Regions from separate parts of the Paenibacillus sp. JCM 18996 genome, predicted to be linked through region 4. Evidence: riboswitches for the same ligand, from Rfam matches in the RefSeq annotation. Region 4 holds a riboswitch; each other region holds the start of a gene.
What was found. Region 4 has a riboswitch for cyclic di-AMP ahead of ACZ5N7_RS17730 (LysM peptidoglycan-binding domain-containing protein). Riboswitches for the same ligand answer to the same signal wherever they lie in the genome.
Positions count from the first base shown of each region.

Region 1: another riboswitch for cyclic di-AMP. It lies ahead of ACZ5N7_RS09335 (Na-translocating system protein MpsC family protein); the one in region 4 lies ahead of ACZ5N7_RS17730 (LysM peptidoglycan-binding domain-containing protein).
Region 2: another riboswitch for cyclic di-AMP. It lies ahead of ACZ5N7_RS04460 (C40 family peptidase); the one in region 4 lies ahead of ACZ5N7_RS17730 (LysM peptidoglycan-binding domain-containing protein).
Region 3: another riboswitch for cyclic di-AMP. It lies ahead of ACZ5N7_RS13815 (ubiquitin-like domain-containing protein); the one in region 4 lies ahead of ACZ5N7_RS17730 (LysM peptidoglycan-binding domain-containing protein).

Region 1 is NZ_AP043884.1:1,876,244-1,880,978, forward strand. It holds gene ACZ5N7_RS09325 (AraC family transcriptional regulator) at 1-33, opposite strand, end outside; gene melA (alpha-galactosidase) at 209-1,507, shown strand; cyclic di-AMP (ydaO/yuaA leader) riboswitch at 1,685-1,853, shown strand; gene ACZ5N7_RS09335 (Na-translocating system protein MpsC family protein) at 1,977-2,363, shown strand; gene msrA (peptide-methionine (S)-S-oxide reductase MsrA) at 2,455-3,432, opposite strand; gene ACZ5N7_RS09345 (L,D-transpeptidase) at 3,984-4,735, opposite strand, start outside.
Region 2 is NZ_AP043884.1:912,209-916,943, forward strand. It holds gene ACZ5N7_RS04440 (2-oxoglutarate dehydrogenase E1 component) at 1-128, shown strand, start outside; gene odhB (2-oxoglutarate dehydrogenase complex dihydrolipoyllysine-residue succinyltransferase) at 125-1,417, shown strand; gene ACZ5N7_RS04450 (lipoate--protein ligase) at 1,681-2,688, shown strand; gene ACZ5N7_RS04455 (YwbE family protein) at 2,736-2,930, shown strand; cyclic di-AMP (ydaO/yuaA leader) riboswitch at 3,079-3,219, shown strand; gene ACZ5N7_RS04460 (C40 family peptidase) at 3,221-4,078, shown strand; gene ACZ5N7_RS04465 (hypothetical protein) at 4,214-4,555, shown strand; gene ACZ5N7_RS04470 (ammonium transporter) at 4,668-4,735, opposite strand, start outside.
Region 3 is NZ_AP043884.1:2,806,100-2,810,834, reverse strand. It holds gene ACZ5N7_RS13825 (ABC transporter permease) at 1-785, opposite strand, end outside; gene ACZ5N7_RS13820 (ABC transporter ATP-binding protein) at 782-1,525, opposite strand; cyclic di-AMP (ydaO/yuaA leader) riboswitch at 1,807-1,974, shown strand; gene ACZ5N7_RS13815 (ubiquitin-like domain-containing protein) at 2,228-3,409, shown strand; gene rnmV (ribonuclease M5) at 3,510-4,058, shown strand; gene rsmA (16S rRNA (adenine(1518)-N(6)/adenine(1519)-N(6))-dimethyltransferase RsmA) at 4,055-4,735, shown strand, end outside.
Region 4 is NZ_AP043884.1:3,610,620-3,615,354, forward strand. It holds gene ACZ5N7_RS17725 (MATE family efflux transporter) at 334-693, shown strand; gene ACZ5N7_RS17730 (LysM peptidoglycan-binding domain-containing protein) at 1,139-1,927, opposite strand; cyclic di-AMP (ydaO/yuaA leader) riboswitch at 1,933-2,092, opposite strand; gene ACZ5N7_RS17735 (phosphotransferase family protein) at 2,222-3,136, opposite strand; gene ACZ5N7_RS17740 (S-layer homology domain-containing protein) at 3,260-4,705, shown strand.

The DNA.
Region 1 (4,735 bases), 1.7 Mb from region 4:
ATTGATCGCCACCGCATGTGAATAGGCCGGCATAAGCCGCACTCCTTTCGGATTTTCCGGTTCACAGGAACTCAGGCTATTATTTCTCATTTTATCAACAAAAAACTACATCTGTCCATATGAAAGTGGAATCTCTCCATTCGAAACCGTTGTATATAGGCGTATAGTTTGTTTAGAAATGAAACCACTTTCAAGGAGGAACACAGCTGTGCCGAAAATTACCTTTTTAGGAGCAGGAAGTACCGTTTTTGCCAAAAATGTCCTTGGAGACTGCATGATGACCCCCGCGCTTCAGGATTATGAATTAGCTTTGTTCGATATCGACCCTGAGCGTTTGAAGGATTCGGAGAACATGCTGAACAACCTGAAGGCCACTACAGGCAGCGGCTGCAGCATTAAAGCTTACAGCGACCGCAAAGAAGCGCTCAGGGGCGCGAAATTTGTAGTAAACGCCATCCAGGTCGGCGGATACGACCCTTGTACGATTACCGATTTTGAAATTCCGAAGAAATACGGCTTGCGCCAGACGATAGCCGACACTGTCGGAATCGGCGGCATTTTCCGCAACCTGCGCACGATCCCGGTGATGCTCGATTTTGCCCGGGATATCCAGGAAGTGTGCCCTGACGCTTTGTTCTTAAATTACACGAACCCGATGGCTGTTCTCACCAATGTAATGAACACTTACGGAGGAGTGAAAACAGTCGGACTCTGCCACAGCGTGCAGGGATGCATCCCGCATCTGTTCAAAAGCCTCGAAATGGACACCGAAGGAGTGCAGGCCAAAATCGCCGGAATCAACCACATGGCCTGGCTGCTGGAAGTAACCAGGGAAGGCCGGGACCTGTATCCCGAGATCAAGCGCAGAGCCGCCGAGAGACAGAAAGAAAAGCACGACGACATGGTGCGCTACGAGATGATGTTCCGCTTCGGCTACTACGTGACCGAGTCTTCCGAGCACAATGCGGAATATCACCCGTACTTCATCAAAAGAAATTATCCGGAGTTGATCGACCGCTTCAATATTCCGCTCGACGAGTATCCGCGCCGCTGTGTCCGCCAGATCGACCGCTGGAAGACAATGAGGGAAGAGATGGTGAACAACAAGAATCTCGAACATACGCGTTCCAAAGAGTACGCTTCTTATATGTTCGAGGCAATGGAAACCAACGAGCCGTTCCGCATCGGCGGCAACGTGATGAACACCGGACTGATCACCAACCTGCCGAAGGAAGCCTGCGTGGAGGTAACCTGCCTGGTGGACAAGAACGGCGTCACTCCGACTTATGTGGGAGATCTGCCCCCTCAGCTGGCCGCGTTGAACCGTACCAATATCAACACCCAGCTGCTGACCATCGAAGCGGCAATGACGCTGAAGAAAGAGCACATCTACCATGCGGCGCTGCTAGACCCTCACACAGCCGCCGAGCTGTCGATTGACGACATCGTGGCCATGTGCGACGAGCTGATTGAAGCCCATGGCTCTTGGCTGCCCAAATACCAATAATCTGTGTAAACGACAGATTTCGAGAGTATATGGCAGATACCTTGAATAAAATATCATTATTTTCGCCAATAATCTTCAAATATTCGCTGTAAACGGTCATATTAGCGGTTTGACATGGTTTCAGGAGTGCCTTTTGTAGTTTATAATAGATGTACAGCACTTTATCTGTTTAAGTGAACTTTTAAATCGCTGAATTCTCATTTTCGAATGAGAAGCGGGGGAACCAATCGGAGCTGCCGGCGCGCCGGCAATTCCAGGGGTGAATCCACAGGAAGGCTTCTTTGGTAGGGTGACTCTCACGCCCGAATCCGTCAGCTAACCTCGCAAGCGTATAGGGAGAGGCAACAACTATCGTGCAATGCACGGCTTCCGCCGTGTGGGAAGAAGTCCACGAATAGAGTTCCCTCTATTTCGACGGGCTTCTTTTGTTGTCTCCCGCAAAACATTGCCGAATAGGAGTGAAAGCACAATGTTAACCGATGCAAGAGCCGCTATGAAGCAGTCGATCAGCGAATGGTATAAGCACTACGAAACGGAAATGCTCGGCAGCAGTTCGGAGCGGACCGAAATTCATATCGTCAAGAATAAAATCCTGATTATCTCTCAGGGAACTCCGGTGGAAGAAACCTTTGCCTTCGCAGGTGCGCCCGACGTGGAGCCGACCCAGACAGGCGAAGGCGAAACGGACGAGGCGGGCGGCGATTTGATGAAGAAAGCCCTTTCCTTCGTTACGCGCTGCGAGGTGGTTTCCTCTTTTACCGCTGTTTGCGAGGTGACAGGCGAGAAGACGGAGCTGTACACCCTCGACTGCAACCTTGAGAACATCCTGGAGACGCCGCACCAGTTAGGCGACTAACCCGATTTCCATGTTCGCCTCTTTTGAAACAAGCAAGCAAAACAGGATGTTTTGCTTGCTTGTTTTATTTTGTGAGTTATTGTATTTGTTTCTATTTGTCAAACAGCGTTAAATACTCTCCGTAGCCTTCCCGCTCCAGCTCTTCCCTGGGAATGAACCTCAGTGCAGCGGAGTTGATGCAGTAACGCAGGCCTCCCGTTTCGCGCGGACCGTCGTTGAAGACATGACCCAGGTGGGAATCCGCCTGTTTGCTGCGTACTTCCGTCCGCACCATGGAATGGCTCAAATCGGATTTCTCGATCACTTGGCTCTGATGCATCGGCTTCGTGAAGCTCGGCCAGCCGCACGCGGAGTCGAACTTATCCATGGAGCTGAACAAAGGCTCGCCGGATACGATATCCACATATATGCCCTCCCGATGGTCATCCCAGAATTCATTGCGGAACGGAGGCTCCGTGCCGTTGTTCTGCGTGACGTGATACTGCAGCTCAGTCAGCCTTGACTTCAGTTCATCCGGGTTTTTGGTGAATTTCCAGTGTTTGTCGATGAAGGCGTCGCGGCCCGAGCCTTTACGGTACATTTTATACCTCATCGGGTTTTTGTGATGATAGTCCTGATGATAATCCTCGGCCGGATAGAATTCCGCTGCGGGAACGATCTGCGTGGCGATCGGACGGTCAAATCGGCCGCTTTCCTCCAGCTCTTTTTTGCTGGCCTCCGCCTGTTCCTTCTGCGCCTCGTTATGATAAAAAATCGCCGTACGGTACGACTCGCCCCGGTCAAAGAACTGCCCGCCCGCGTCGGTCGGGTCGATCTGCTGCCAGAAAATCGACAGCAGCTTTGAATAAGGGAAAATGCCCGGGTCGAATGTGATTTGAACCGCCTCGGCATGCCCCGTAGTCTCCGAGCATACTTCCTCGTACGTCGGATTCGGCTTGTGCCCGCCTGTATAACCGGATACCACTTTTATTATGCCGGGAAGTTCCTCGAACGGCGTGACCATACACCAGAAGCAGCCCCCTGCAAAAGTCGCGAGTTCATATTTTGATTCCATTTGCTCTGCGCTCATGCGATCACTCTCCTTTACCTAACAGCATACCAGAATCGCCGCGCAAAATAAAAATCCCGCCCTCCGGATCCGGTTTAAGATCAGATCGTCATAATGGCTCTCCGGCAGTAATCATTGAAATACCTTTTCAATTCCAAGAAAGTCCTATCGAATTCAGCACGTTGAACGAGTTCCAACCGCACAGGAAGCTGAACGCTTAAGATCCCTGCATCACTGCAGGTTTAAGCAAAAACCAAGCGGCTCCCCCATTTAAACGGGAAGAAGCCGCTGTTGAAAGTTGTAATAGTCGGCTCCGAATTTACCGGCATTGGCCCCGGCCGTACCGCTATGCTAAATGCACGTTACGCACCAACCTCAAGAACGCTTCGATCAGAAGCTTCTTTTATAGTCCATAATCCGTCGGTACATCCTTCTGTCTTTGAGCTTAAGGAAGTAGGAAATGCCTGTGTAGGCATTGATTGATGAAAAAAGAAAGAAATATGCAAGCCGATGAACGCAAAAAAACCTTGATTACTCAAGAGTAAGTCACGTAAAAATCCGCTTTCAATTGTTTATCCCAACCAATAAAAAACGGATTTGGCAGCGGTTTCATTCTTGTTCGGCTTTTGGTTGGAAATAAGTCTGTCGACATTCAATGCAACAATATTCTCATATGCCGGCGGGAAGCCCTGCACGATTTGAACGGGAGCCCCTTTCGGAACGAGTGGAAATATTTCCGTGATATCCCGATTGGATAACCTGACACAGCCCAGCGATTTATTCGCCGCTATCGACGATGGGTCATTTGTACCGTGAATCGCGTATTGGCCCATGCCCAGACCCGCTTCACCATAAACATTCGGCTGACTGCCCGTCGGCTTGATCACCCGCTCCCGTATCGTAAAATCCCCTTCCGGCGTCGCATCCTGGTTACCGAGCCCCACCGGTTTGCTTGCAATAACGGTGGACCCGCTCACCAACTTCAAGGTGTAGTCTTGCTTCGAGACTATGATTTTTACAGGTTCATAGGGAATTTGCTTCGCCTGCTGCTCGTCCACGCTGTTCGGATAGAACATATCCTCAACCTGTCCTGCGCTCGGATGGAACACCCATCCCCCCTTGCCGTCAAAACTGGCTGCAACATGGTTATCCCCCGTCACTGCCTCGCCAGGAATGATGCTTAAATAATTATCGGGGTAATCGGCTGTGAGGGACTCTATGCTGGTAGGGGGAGAACCCTTCTCCTGTATGTATGACTGAAGCGCCGTTCTCACCAGATTTACCGCCACCTGATTAAGTGGAGTCGAGACAGCGCTTTGCTTGC
Region 2 (4,735 bases), 1.2 Mb from region 4:
CTGACCGGTCCAGTCCTGCCAGCGGTTATCAGCACGTCCATAGCAGCGAACAGCAGCGGTTAATCTCGAACGCGCTCAATCATAGTGTTAATGAAAAACTAATGGAAGCAGGGAGGAATCGGCTATGACTGAAATCAAAGTACCTGAGATTGGCGAATCCATCACCGAAGGAACGATTGCAAAATGGGTGAAAAAAGAGGGCGATCCCGTGAGTCAGGGAGATTTGCTGCTCGAACTGGAAACGGACAAGGTGAACCTGGAAATTAACGCCGAGCAGGACGGGGTGTTGGCGGAAATCCGCAGGCAGGAAGGGGACACCGTCCAGGTCGGTGAAGTGATCGGTACGATCCGTGAAGGATCTGCCGTGGCTGTGGAAAAGAAGGAGAGCAGCGCTCCGAAAGCGGCTCAGGCTGAGGTGCAGGCGATTACCAATCCGCCTGCGGCAGCAAACGTCCGGCAGGAAGAATCCGCGGCGAATGATAAGGCTGCATTTATCGCGACTCCTTCGGCGCGAAAGCTGGCAAGGGAGCGCGGCATCGATCTAAGCCGGATCCCTTCGAACGATCCGGCCGGCAGAATCTCCGCCGAAGACGTCAGGTCTTATGAACCGGGGGGGCAGGCTGCGAAGCCGGCAAACATTGGACAGGCAGTGAGCAGACCGCAATCCGCGGTACCGCAAAAAGCGCCTGGCGAAGGGGCAGCCATCGACCCCGGGAAGCCGGTTGAAGTCATCCGGATGTCCCGCCGCCGCCAGACGATCGCGAGCCGTTTGGTCGAAGCCCAGCATACCGCGGCCATGTTAACCACGTTCAACGAAGTGGATATGACGGCTATTCTGGATGTGCGCAAACGCCGTAAGCAAGCTTTCGTAGAGAAGCATGATGTGGGCTTGGGATTCATGTCTTTCTTTACTAAAGCCGTTGTCGGCGCATTAAAGGCGTTTCCGCTGCTTAATGCCGAGATTTCCGGGGATCAAATCCTGGCGAAGAAATATTACGATATCGGAATTGCGGTATCTGCGAAAGAAGGCCTGGTTGTACCGGTTGTCCGCGACGCCGACCGGCTGAGCTTTGCAGAGATTGAGAGACAAATAGGGGAGCTCGCTTCCAAAGCGCGCTCCAATACGCTGGCGCTGTCCGATCTGCAGGGAGGTACCTTCACCATAACGAACGGCGGTGTATTCGGATCCCTTTTATCGACGCCGATTCTGAATGCCCCTCAGGTAGGTATTCTGGGCATGCACAAAATCCAGCTGCGCCCTGTGGCGATCGATGAGCAGCGGATGGAGAACCGGCCGATGATGTATATCGCTCTGTCATACGACCATCGCATTGTGGACGGCAGCGAAGCGGTCCGCTTCCTCGTCACCGTCAAGGAGCTGCTCGAAGATCCGGAAACATTGCTGCTCGAAGGGTAACGGCCGGCAGTTTTGTCAGGCTCGCAGCTGTCGAAGCTGCAAGTGTTGGCAGGAAACTGCTTCGAGGGGCGGTGCCGAGTGTGCAGGCAAGAAACAGCCCGGACGGCGGTGCAGTCTGTGCAAATATGAAACAGCCTCGGTCGGACTTGCTGCCGTGCCGGGGCTGTTTTTATCTGCTTCTCTGCATACGATTTAGCGATTTTTGTGTACAGGACTATTTTAGATTAAAATGAGAATACAGTGAGCGGCAGGAGGGGAAGATGTTGCTTTTTATAGACAATGAAGGTATCACCGATCCAAGAATCAACCTTGCCATAGAAGAATATGCTTTGAAGAATTTGCCGATGGACACAAGCTACCTGCTTTTTTATATCAACGAACCGTCGATCATCATTGGAAAAAACCAGAATACGTTGGAGGAAATCAACTCCGAGTATGTCAAAAAGCATGGACTCCATGTAGTCCGAAGGTTATCCGGCGGCGGAGCGGTGTACCATGATCTGGGAAACCTGAATTTCAGCTTCATTACAAAGGATGACGGCGAGTCGTTCCACAACTTCCAGAAATTCGCGGAGCCGGTGATCAAGGCGCTGAAGAAGCTTGGTGTCCAGGCACATTTGACTGGGAGAAACGATATCCAGGTCGGCGAGCGCAAAATATCCGGCAATGCCCAATTCACCACCAAGGGCCGGATGTTCAGCCACGGTACGCTTTTGTTCGATTCCGAAATAGAAAATGTCGTGTCGGCGCTCAACGTGCACCCGGAAAAAATCCAATCCAAAGGCATAAAATCCATTCGCAGCAGAGTGGCCAACATAAGCGAATTTCTGGATGCGCCGATGAGGATTGAAGAATTCAGGAATGAACTGCTGCAATCGATTTTCGGCAAGTGGCCACAGGATGTGCCCCGTGTCCAGCTCGAGGAATCGGATTGGGAAGCGATCCGCCGTCTGTCGAAGGAGAGATATGGGAGCTGGGATTGGAACTACGGCAAATCTCCGGAGAGCACTCTGCATAGCAAGAAGCGTTTCGAAACGGTCGGAACCATAGATGTCCGGATGAATATATCGAAAGGCCTTATCAGCGATCTGAAAATTTACGGCGATTTTTTTGGTGCTGGGGAAATCTCGGATATTGAAGATCAGCTCAAAGGTGTGCGCTATGAAGAGTCCGAGGTGATAAAAGCCTTGTCAGGCATCGATTTGCGGGCATATTTCGGCCGGTTGGAGCCTGAGTCTTTTCTGGATTTATTGATGTTAAAGAATAGTTAGCCCGCTTGCCGCGAATCTCATAAGTTAAGGATGAAGAAGGTGACAGCATGAACGGTCAGAACCGGAGCCATATCCGCCCAGGCCTGGAAGTCAGTATCGTTTTGAAGAAAGACCAGAGGACAGGTGCGTTAACCAAGGGAATCGTCAAGGACATCTTAACGAATTCTCCCACGCATCCCCATGGAATCAAGGTTCGTTTGACAGATGGACAGGTAGGCAGAGTCAAAGAAATACTTAGTTGAGGGACGAAGGCCACTAAGCAAGAAGAAGACAAGAGACTTCAATATGAGGTCTCTTTCTTATTGTCTTAATTTGGACACAATTTTGTTGAAAAATGGGTGTTTACCCTCTTTTATCATATGTTACATTGAAATAGTTGAAAAAACAGCAACAAAACAGATGCCGAATCCAATGGTCCTATCATTGGTACGGGGGACTTATTTTGGGGTGAACGTTTGGCGCAGGCCAGACCAGGGAGCAACCTCTACCCGAACCCGCCAACTAACCTCGGAGGCTACAAGGAGGAAAGCAGTTGAAGGTTTTGGCAAGCTCGCTTGTGTTAACGGGCGCATTTTTGCTGTCCGGTCTTTTTCACGCTCATTCGGCGGAAGCCGCTGTATTGAACAGTAGTGTGAAGGTACAGATTAACGATCACCTCGTGTCTTTTCCTGATGCACAGCCGTTCATAGACGGCAATCAGAATCTGCAGACGCCGATTCGTCTGATTTCGGAAGAATTGGGCTACAATGTGGATTGGCAGATGGATGGTCAGCAGGTGACGGTAACGATAAGCAGTCCAGAGAAAAAGATTGTGATTACGACAGGACAGTCTTATGCCACGGTGAACGGCGAGAAAGTAAGCATTGGCACGCAGGCTTTGTTTCAGGAAGGCAGGGTGATGGTTCCCCTTCGCTTTGTGAGCGAAAACTTGGGAATTACTACCCAATGGGATCAAACCAACTATATTGCCATCCTCGGTAAGGACGGAAAATACCACGCACCCGCATGGTGGGCACCGTCCAAGGTGGTGGAGAAAGCAATCTCCACAAGAATCGTGGAGTTGTCCAAGCAGTATCTCGGCACTGCCTACCAATATGGTGGGACGAGCCCTGACGGATTCGACTGCTCGGGTTTTGTCCAGTATGTTTATGGCAAGAACGGCGTATCGCTTCCCCGGACATCCAGAGACATGAACACCGCAGGTAATCCCGTCGCCCAGCCCAAGGTCGGAGATCTGGTATTCTTCGCCCAGGCTAAGGTCCCTTCACACGTCGGAATTTATTTAGGCAACAATCAATTTATATCCGCCACCGATGACGGTGTTAAAATTGACAGCCTGCAAAGCGGTTATTGGGGATCCAGATACATTGGCGCCAAACGCTTTATCTGAATATAGACGGCCGGAATTTTTTCCGGTCTTTTTTTTAACCAATGCTTTTTTTAATAAACCTTTTCAAGAGCCGCAAAATGAGGTAAAATAGAATCAGTGTGAAAATAGTTAACATAATCAGGTAGGTGAACTCTCATGCTGACTGCGCTTATAACGGATTCTTTCCCTTCAATGGATTCTTCCAAAAATACCGATAAAAATGCGGATGTGTTCTCCCTTTTGGAATCTCTTATCGCCCAGAAAGAGCAGCAGGTCTTGGATATTGAGCAAGCCATTGAGCGTTATGAAAAGAGAAGACTTCGCGAAGAACAAAGCTATCAATCCATGTCAGGTTTAAGGCGTTTGTTGACAGGCAAAAAACCGGATCATCACTTGGCTGTAGAGTATATCCATTATGTTAAGAAGCCGCTTGAGACGGTAAAGCAGCTGAGACAGGAAATCGAGTCGCTTAAAGCTCAATTGAATGAAGAGATCTAACAGTTGTGCTTCCTCCATAAGATGGGGGAAGACAGTGAAAGCCGTTTATCCAATGGATAAGCGGCTTTTTCGTTGTTTGGGGCGCAGTCGATTATTATAGAGTTCCAGCTGATTATTCTTTATCTATGATAGACGGTACAGCAATAAAATCGTGCTCCTCGCTGTAGGCGGGAACACCGT
Region 3 (4,735 bases), 800 kb from region 4:
GGCACGTAATCGGCAAGCCGCGACAGCGCCGATCTCCTTTTCACCCGGTAAGACCGGGCAGGGACATCCGTAAAAAAGCTGAAGAAGGAGTACAGCCGCGCCTGCTGATCTTTTTCTTGCTGGATAAGCTGTTCCCAGTTGACGGGAAAGCGCGGGGTGCCCCGCATATACAGCGCCGATGCAGCCAAGCTGCAGAGCAGCAACAGACCGGCAATGGGCCAACTTGCGACTAAAAGCATGTAAGCGATTAAAGCTGTCGCTGCCCACCGAAAGAGGGAGTGCACCGTCCGGTAGGTGGCATACTGCAGCTTGTCTTCATACCAGCTTCCAGCCAAATTGCTTGCTTTGATGAGAAAGAAACTGACCAGGAGTGTGATCAGATAGGAAGTTCCCGCGCCGGTACAGTGCTTGATTAGGGGCCACAGGATGAGGAGGGGCACCCCGATCCATAGGAGCTGCATGCCGATGCTCCTGAGCAAGGCTTTGCGAAAATAGCCGCCCAGTTCTCCCTCCAGCCGCAAAAGAAAGACGCGGTCTGCTTCCTTCAGCAGGGTCCGCACGGGAGAGATGACCAGCAGCGGAATAAGCACAGCTAGAGCGATCCACTCGTAAGGGTAGGTAACGGGGAGCCCGTCAAGCAATTTTCGGTAAAAGTAAAAAAACACGATCAAGCCAAGCAGCAAAAAAGTGCCGAAGCCGCTTCGAAACACATCTTTCCAATACTGAAGATTGTTTTTTCGGTAAGCGGCGAGCCTGCCGCTCCATAGCTGGTCCGATTGCTTCACTTGTCCCCCTCCTTGATCAAAGCGAAAAACGTCTCGTCAAGCGAAGCGCCTGGACTGCCGGCCGCCGCAGCGATCTCCCGGAGGGACCCTTGGGCAAGAGCGCGTCCTTTATGCAGGACGACGTAACCGTCGCAATATTTTTCAATCGTCGCCAAAATGTGCGAAGAAATGAGGAAGCTCGCGCCTTTTTCTTTGAATTTCACCATCAATTCCAGCAGGGATCGGATGGCCAGCGGATCAAGGCCGAGGAATGGCTCGTCGATGATATAAAGCTGGGGTTCAATGAGAAAAGCGTTCATGATCATTACCTTCTGCCTCATCCCCTTGGACATCTGGAACGAAAAGCTTTCGGTCTTGTCGGCCATTTGAAATTCCTCAAGCAGAAAATCCATCCGTTCGCGGAACAAGGGTTCGGGAATGCCGTAAGCCCTCGCGGTCAACTCCAGATGCTCGCGGAGAGTCAGATCCTCATACAATTCGGGGGATTCCGGCACATAAGCGTACAGGCTGCGGTAACGTAGAGGAGATTCCTCCAGCTTAAGGCCGCTGATGGTAATCGTTCCCTGCTGCGGCTTAAGAAGTCCGAGAATATGTTTGATCGTTGTGCTTTTTCCCGCGCCGTTTAAGCCGATCAGGCCCATCATTTCGCCCGGACGAAGAGAAAAACTGATTTCACGCAGATAAGGCTTCCGGGGCAGATAGCCGCCGAAAAGCCCGTCCACTTTGAGTGAAGTTTCCAAAACGAGCACCTCTCTTTTAAGGGAAATTATGTAAAATATGTGTGGGTTTTTATGCCCATATAGGGCAAAAAAATGATAAAAAAGTCATGCTTTTTGCGATATGTCGAGAAAAACAAGAAAACTAAACCTAATACAAAGAAATAACCTGTTTTTATTCGGTAAAAAGCAGTATTTGATTGGAATTTATCTTTTTTTGACCATTTTTAGAAAATTTCCAGACTTTACATGTCATAATTTACAGCGTATCATAGCTTTCATGATAACTTAATACATCTTATCATATTTCCGTATCGCTGAGTTTCCCTTTTGGGGAAACGGGGGAACCAAGTCATGGTACCATGTTCATGGTATCAGGGGTGAATCCTAAGGCAAGCACCGCTTGCCCAGGTAGGGCGACTCTCACGTCCGAATCCGTCAGCTAACCTCGTAAGCGTGCAGAGAGAGGTAACTTAACATCGTGTACTGTTTCTGATTGATTGGAAAAGCCACGAGAGAAGTCCTCTTCTCTTTTGGCTTTTTTTGTTGCCCGGAAATATGGATATTAGAGAACTGCAGCTCATACATTGTTCAAAGGAGGTGGACGACTCCCGGCTCGAACGAAGAAGTATGAAGCCAATGTTGGGATGTAAGTAAAATACCACAGTCACGTCAAAATTAATCATGCACTACACGACGGCGAGGCTTACAAGGAGGACCGAAGAAGTGGGAGCTTTAGACAACCGGCAAACCCATGAAGAGCGATCATCCAACCTATCCTTCGCATTGCGATGGAAGCATGAAAACTTGCGTTTGATATCAACGATATCAATTATCTCTTGCGCTATGACTTTCATGTTCTTGGTGATGTTATACGGTACGGCTACCAAAAGCGTATCCGTGGTGGTGAACGGACAAGAGCAGGTAGTAAAAACCAAGCAGCTTGTCCTGCAACGCCTACTGGATGAACAAGCCATATCGATTGGGGAGCATGATCTTGTTAATATTCCTCTGAATGGGAAGATTCAAGACGGACAGAGAATAACAATTGATCGTGGAAAACCAGTCCAATTGACAGCTGATGGAAAGACGACAACGGTTTACACCACCGGTACAACGGTAGAGAGTGCTTTGAGAAACTTACATATAGCACTTGGGAAAGACGACAAGGTCGTTCCTTCCCCGGAAACGAAATTATCGGATACATCGGATGTCAGAATCATTCGCGTCAAGAAAGAGACCGAACAGGAGAATGTGCCTATATACTTCGGAGTTATTCAGCAGAACGACAACAATTTGCTTAAAGGCAAGGAGCAGGTCGTTCAAGAAGGCAAGCAGGGAGTTCTGGTCAAGCAGAAAGAAAAAGTATTTGAGGACGGCGAGCTGGTCTCGGAAACGATTGTGGATGAGTCTGTTGCTGCGCCAAGTGAGGACAGGATTGTTGCGGTGGGTACGAAGAATCCCGTGGTAACCGCAGCCGTTACGGCCGTCCCGGCAGCTGCTCCGGCTTCTGCTCCGGCCAGCGCCCCTGCCGATACGCAGGTAGTCAGCAAAAGCGGTATGAATTTCGGTTATAAGCAGGTGTTGAATAACGTGTCCTTGACCGCTTATGCGGCAGGCGTCAGTTCAACCGGCAAATCCAGCAGCAACCCCCAATATGGGATGACCGCAACCGGAACCCGCGTAACCGAAGGCAGGACGATTGCCGTAGATCCGAGCGTGGTACCGCTTGGATGGTGGGTTTACATTGAGGGTCTCGGTTTCCGCAGGGCGGAGGATACCGGCAGTGCCGTGAAAGGAAAGATCATCGACGTTTATTTCGACAGTGAAGATTACGCCAACCGGTTCGGCCGGAAAAGCGGCTTTACTGTTTATGTGATCGGACCCAACAAGCCTGTAGGGAATTGATTGAATATTCATATTGTGCTATTTTAAATATAATCTAGGTATAATGTGAAGAAGAGGTTGCGGCCTCTTCTTTTTCTGTATAAAGGATGAGAAACGGATAATGATTAAAGAAATTATTGTAGTAGAAGGCAAGGACGACACCGCTGCCATCCGTAGGGCGGTCGAGGCGGAAACGATTGAAACCGGAGGGTCCGCGATTAATACGGCGATATTGAATCGCATCGCGCTCGCCCACCGCCGCAGGGGTGTGATCGTGTTTACGGATCCCGATCATGCGGGGGAAAGAATAAGGAAAATCATCACTCAGCACGTCCCCGGCTGCAAGCACGCTTTTCTGAGGCAAGAAGAAGCTACACTGAAAGGCGATATCGGTGTGGAGAACGCGGCTCCGGAAGCCATCCGGGAAGCGCTCAGCAAGGTGAGGACCGATTATGCCGGCGCCGAATCGCGGATTACTTGGGACGATCTCCTGGAAGCGGGGCTCATTGTGCATCCCCGGGCTTCTTCCCGCCGGTTGGCCGTAGGCAACGCGCTCGGAATAGGGTATGCTAACGGTAAACAATTTTTCAACCGCTGCCGAATGTTTCAAATCACCAGGGAAGAATTCGAAGCGGCCTTAACCCAACTAGATGAAGAGGTTAATCCATGACGATGAATGATTTTTTTTCTTCTGAAGATATTGCATCTCCGAAACGGACGAAGGAATTGATCCGAAAATACGATTTTACGCTAAAGAAAAGCCTTGGACAGAATTTTCTTATCGATTACAAGATATTAAATAAAATTGTCGGAGCCGCCGGGCTGGACAAGAGCAAAGGGGCGTTGGAAATCGGTCCGGGCATTGGCGCGCTCACACAGCAGTTAGCCAAAATCGCGGGAAAGGTGGCCGCTGTAGAAATCGATCAGAGGCTGATTCCCATCCTCGCCGAGACATTGGACCCTTACCCGCATGCAAGCGTAATCCATGGGGATGTGCTCAAGCTTGATCTGCATGGGCTGTTCCGGCAGCATTTCCGGGATGTTCAGGGCGTCAGTGTGGTGGCCAACCTGCCTTATTATATTACTACGCCGATTATTATGAAGCTGCTTGAGGAAAAGCTGCCTCTGGACAATATCGTCGTCATGATCCAGAAGGAAGTCGCCGAACGGATGGCGGCGAAGCCGGGGGGCAAGGATTATGGGAGCTTGAGCATCGCCGTCCAATTCTATTGCGAGCCCGAGATCGTGACGATCGTGCCCCGCACGGTATTCATCCCACAGCCTAACGTGGATTCAGCTGTAATAAGGCTGCGGGTAAGAAAATCTCCTCCGGTGCAGCTCACGGAC
Region 4 (4,735 bases):
ATAGCTATGCCGGCATAGCTGCTATTACAGTCCAGGCGCAGCGAGCGGTTAGACGTGTCAGAAGGCTGGCGTGCAGCGAGCGGTGATGATGATGTGTCGGAGGGCTGGCGCCCAGCCAGCGACACTGATGCGTCTAAGGGCTTGCGTGCAACTAGCGTAATGATCTGTTGGAGGGCTGGCGAGCAGCGACGGTGAAGATGCGTCGGAAGGCTGTCGCACAGCGAGTATGCACAGTCACTACACCAGAAGCGGTATCCGAGAGATACCCTTTTTCTTAATTGGGGGTGAACAGGAACATAGTTTTAATACAAAACAGCAGTTTCGGGACAGTTTTTGTTTGGAATTTTTACAGATAATACCGAGATAATTAATATGGGTACTACCCTTTTGTTCATTTGTATCATTCTCGAACCAGGACGTACCTTTAATCTGATCATTACACAGTCGTTAAAAGCATCGGGCGATGTCCGATTTTCAGCATTGATGGCAATCATCTTCCCGTTCTTATTAGGTATACCTCTGGCATACCTGCTTTGCCTACGATTCCATATGGGACTCACTGGATTGTGGTGGACAATGGCAATCGATGAATGGTGCAGGGCGATTCTCCTGGCCATCCGTTGGAAGAGCCGTGTGTGGGAAAAGAAAATACTGGTTAATAATATGGAATCTGGATTATCGATCAAAGGATAGTGATAATCTCCCCTGATGAATTTCATGCGAAAAGTACACTAGTAGAAATGTAGTGGCTGCTGTAAGCCCTTAAATGAGTCAGTTTTGTCTAGGATTCCATGGGGACTTTAATAAGATACTATCCAATGTGAAATTAAAGTTACCTATCTTTTGTTCGGCATTAGCTAAACGGTGTAAGAATAATCCAACTCCAGCTGAGCCTGTTCCAAAGTGAGTTGAAATTCTAAATTTGTCTAATTTATCTGCATGCCTCCCATTCCAATTGCAATCGCTCTTTTAAATCGTTTATAATTGGAACTACTTGAAAAATAAACTATAATTTTCCTTATTGCAAGAGAAAATACGGATTTCCTAATAGCTATCCAATCTCGGTATTTGTCTAAATCCTTTCCATCGAAGAAAAAAAGAGCGCGCCGGCCACAAAGCCGGAACACTCTTTTGTTATTTACTGCAGCACATACAGCTGCACGTCCTGGAAACCAAAATTGGCTACCATATCTCTATGACCGGGAATGAAAATATCAATGCGGTTTCCTTTAATCGCGCTTCCCTGATCCGTAGCGTAGGCAACCAGCCCGCCGTCAGGCAAGTTTTTGAAGTTATAGCCGGTAATAAAAACTTTGGATCCCATCGGGATGACGGCAGGATCGACAGCAATGGTTCCCAGCTTCAGCGGGTTGCCATAATAATCGACAGCTCCCCATCCGTTCTCTTCAGGGGAATCCGAATAAGCGGAGGCCGTCATCGACATAATCTTCTTATAAGGCAGGGCTTGTCCGGAAACATTCACGGTATTCGCAGATGCCGAAATGATATTTGCGGACGTTGATGCTTGACTGGCCTGAACAGTGTTCGCCTTAACGGGGGCTGCGGAAGGCAGGGTCAACACTAAGCCGGGGTATAAATTCAGAGGATCGAGTTTCGGATTGGCGGCCATCAGCTCTTTTAAAGGAAGCTTCAGCTTGTTCGCAATAATCCAGTACGTATCTCCCTCCTGAATCGTGTAGCGGACATCGGGAAGGTTCAGGGTTTGCCCTGTCTGCAGGTTCAATGGATCTACTCCCGGATTAGCCTTTTGTATCGACTCCAGCGGAATATTTTTGGCTGTTGCAATTTTCCACATAGTATCGTCGGGCTGAACCTGGTAAGTTGCTGCGAATGCGGGTGTCGCAATGCTTGCGATCGATAGACCTAATGCCAGAGTAAAAAAAGTTTTCCTGGTGAACCGTTTCATGTTGCTCCTCCTTTTAATGGGCCTGCGAGGTTAGTTGTCGGGTTTGGGATGAGGATACATCCCTTCGCTAAAGCGATTCACCCCAAAGACGCGGCTGCGTCATGAAGCTCTCCCCCGCACTTTGGAAACATGGAAATCCTTCCAAAGTTTTGGCATTTTTCGAGATTTATCGTACCATACCTTTCTTTTTTGATGAATATGTAATTATTGGTAAAATGTTTAAGCCTGCGTTTTATTGGGTAATAAGGGGGTTGTTTCAGCCATCAGCTTGCATTGCCGCAGGTATTCAGTCCGTCAGCGCAGCAGCTCGCTTTTTACCATGCCGTAGGCATTGCGGTCGCCTTTCTTGGCGTAGAACCTGAGGCCGTCCAATCCTTTGAAGAGCAGGGCACATCGCAGCCTTTCTTCGAATTTGGGAATCTCGCGCCCCTCGCTCGTCCAAACATCGCGCACCATTTGAGGAATTTGCAGCTGAGGGGTCCATAGATGCTGTGTGGCCAAATCGAACACAAAGTCTCCGTACATGGCCATTTCCCAGTCGACGATGCCGGTCACGGTGCGCCCGTCCGTCAGCATGTTCCCCAAGTGGAAATCTCCGTGCACGAGATAGCGTTCTCCGGGCGAACATTTGGCGAGGTCCATCATGATGGCATACAAGTGCTCGAATACATCCCGCTCCAGGAAACTATGCTCAAACAGCGAATACCAACCTTCCCAAAAACCGGATTGCTCTTTCAGAAAAAAAGACTCGAGAAATTCCAGCCAGCTGCCATAAACTCCGTCTCCCGAGGGCTGGATCCACCCGTAACCTTTGGACTTGCCCAGGGAGACCCGGTTGATTGCAGAGAATTGTTTTACCAGGTCGGGCAGAATCTCCTTCACTTCATTTTGCGGGCAGCTGACGATCGACCGTCCAGGAGCTTTTTCCGCAATGGAAAAGTATAATTCGCCCGCCCTGCCGACCTCCAGCACCTTCGGAACCGGTATGCCCTGTGATGAGAACGTTTCATGTATATACCGCTCTTTCTCAAAGCCTTCCCCGCTGCCGTTAAAATGGATGACGAATTCCTTGTCTTGATGGCTGTAGCTGAAAACTTTGCTCAATTCCCCTCCTTCGATCGGATGGAGACGGGAAACCGGCCCGTTCAAAAGCTTTTGCAAAAAAGCTTCCGCCGTGCTGATATTCATTTCCGGTTTAAACGTACTCATCCTCCATCAGCCTCCCGCTCTTGTCCTAAGGACGTTTTTTTGGTCGATATTACCATGGGTTTATTCGTTAATTATGGATTATAATTGGTATCGGTTAAAAATGTGGCAGGGAAAGGAACTGGAATGAAAAAAATCTCCATCATTTTGTGTGTCGTCATTAATGCGTTCATCTGGTCAAATGTAATTGCGTCTGCTGCGGATTTTACGGACATACCGGGAACAAGTCCTTATCTTCCCTATATTGAAGAGTTAAAGAAGCTGGGGATCGCGGACGGCATTGCTGACGGGTTATTCGGTCCCGAACAGGCCATGAGCCGGGCGCAGTTTGCCAAATTTGCGGCGGGTGCTTTTCGGTTGAACGACAATGGGGGCCGGGTTCCGTTTACGGATATCGGGGGCCATTGGGGCTCTGTGTATATACGTGCCGCTTATGAAGCGGGTATCGTGGACGGTGCAACGGAAACGGCATTTTTGCCGGATCAACCCGTCACCAGGCAGGAGGCCGCCGCCATGGTCTGGAGATATGCCCGTAAACAAGGGCTGTATCCCGACACAAGCTCGAGCTTTAAGGAAAAGCCCGACACCTGGGCGCTGGAAGCGGTCAGCAGCGTGATTTCCCATAAATGGTACGGAGCGGACGTTAAGATGGCTTCCGGCGTATGGTCCTACCGTCCCAAGGAACCGATGAGCCGTCAAGAAATGGCTGCGCTGCTTGATTTGGCGATGAAGGAGATGCCAGGGTATGTGAAGACATACCTCACTCAAGAGAAACCGATGTATAAAGCCACTTATTTATGGAATACCGGCCAGCTTCTGAATAATAAAGCCGAAGTGTTTCAGTTTCTTCATAAAAACGGCGTCAATCTCGTTTACCTGCAGATGGATCCGGATGTTGCCCCGCAGGATTACGGCAGCTTTATCGAGGAAGCCGGCACGCTTGGCATGGAAGTCCACGCTTTGGGCGGAGCGCCCGACTGGATTTTGCCGGAGAACCGGAATAAAATGGACAAGCTTGTCGACTGGGTTAAAACCTATAATGCAGGCGCTGCGGTCAACCGGCAGCTTAAAGGAATCTGTCTGGACGTAGAGCCGTACATTTTGCCTGTGTGGCAGCAGGACACAGACAGGATGCTGGGCTTATGGAGAGATACGGTAGACACTTTCGTCAAAGAAGTGAAAACAGGCGCCCCCGGCTTGACTGCTGGTGCTCAGCTGCCGTTCTGGCTGGAAATGTTGAAAGTATCCGACGGGAACGGCGCACAAATCCCTTTGTCCGACTGGATGATCCGCAGGCTGGACCAGGTCACCCTGATGGCTTACCGTGACAATGCAGCCGATATTATCAGCATCGTGGAGAATGAACTGAACGCAGCGGAGAAACAAGGCGGAAGCATTATCATCGCCGTCGAAACACGGCCGAGCAGCGAAGGGCCCATCACCTTTTATCCCTATGGACAGGCTTTGATGCTGCGGGAGATGGATAAAGTCATCGGTACGATCCATGGCCGCGCCTCTTTCAAGGGATATGCAGTCCACGACTACGAAAGCTGGTATAGCCTTAAGGATTAGAAGGGCGGTATCTCTTAAGCCCCCTAATTG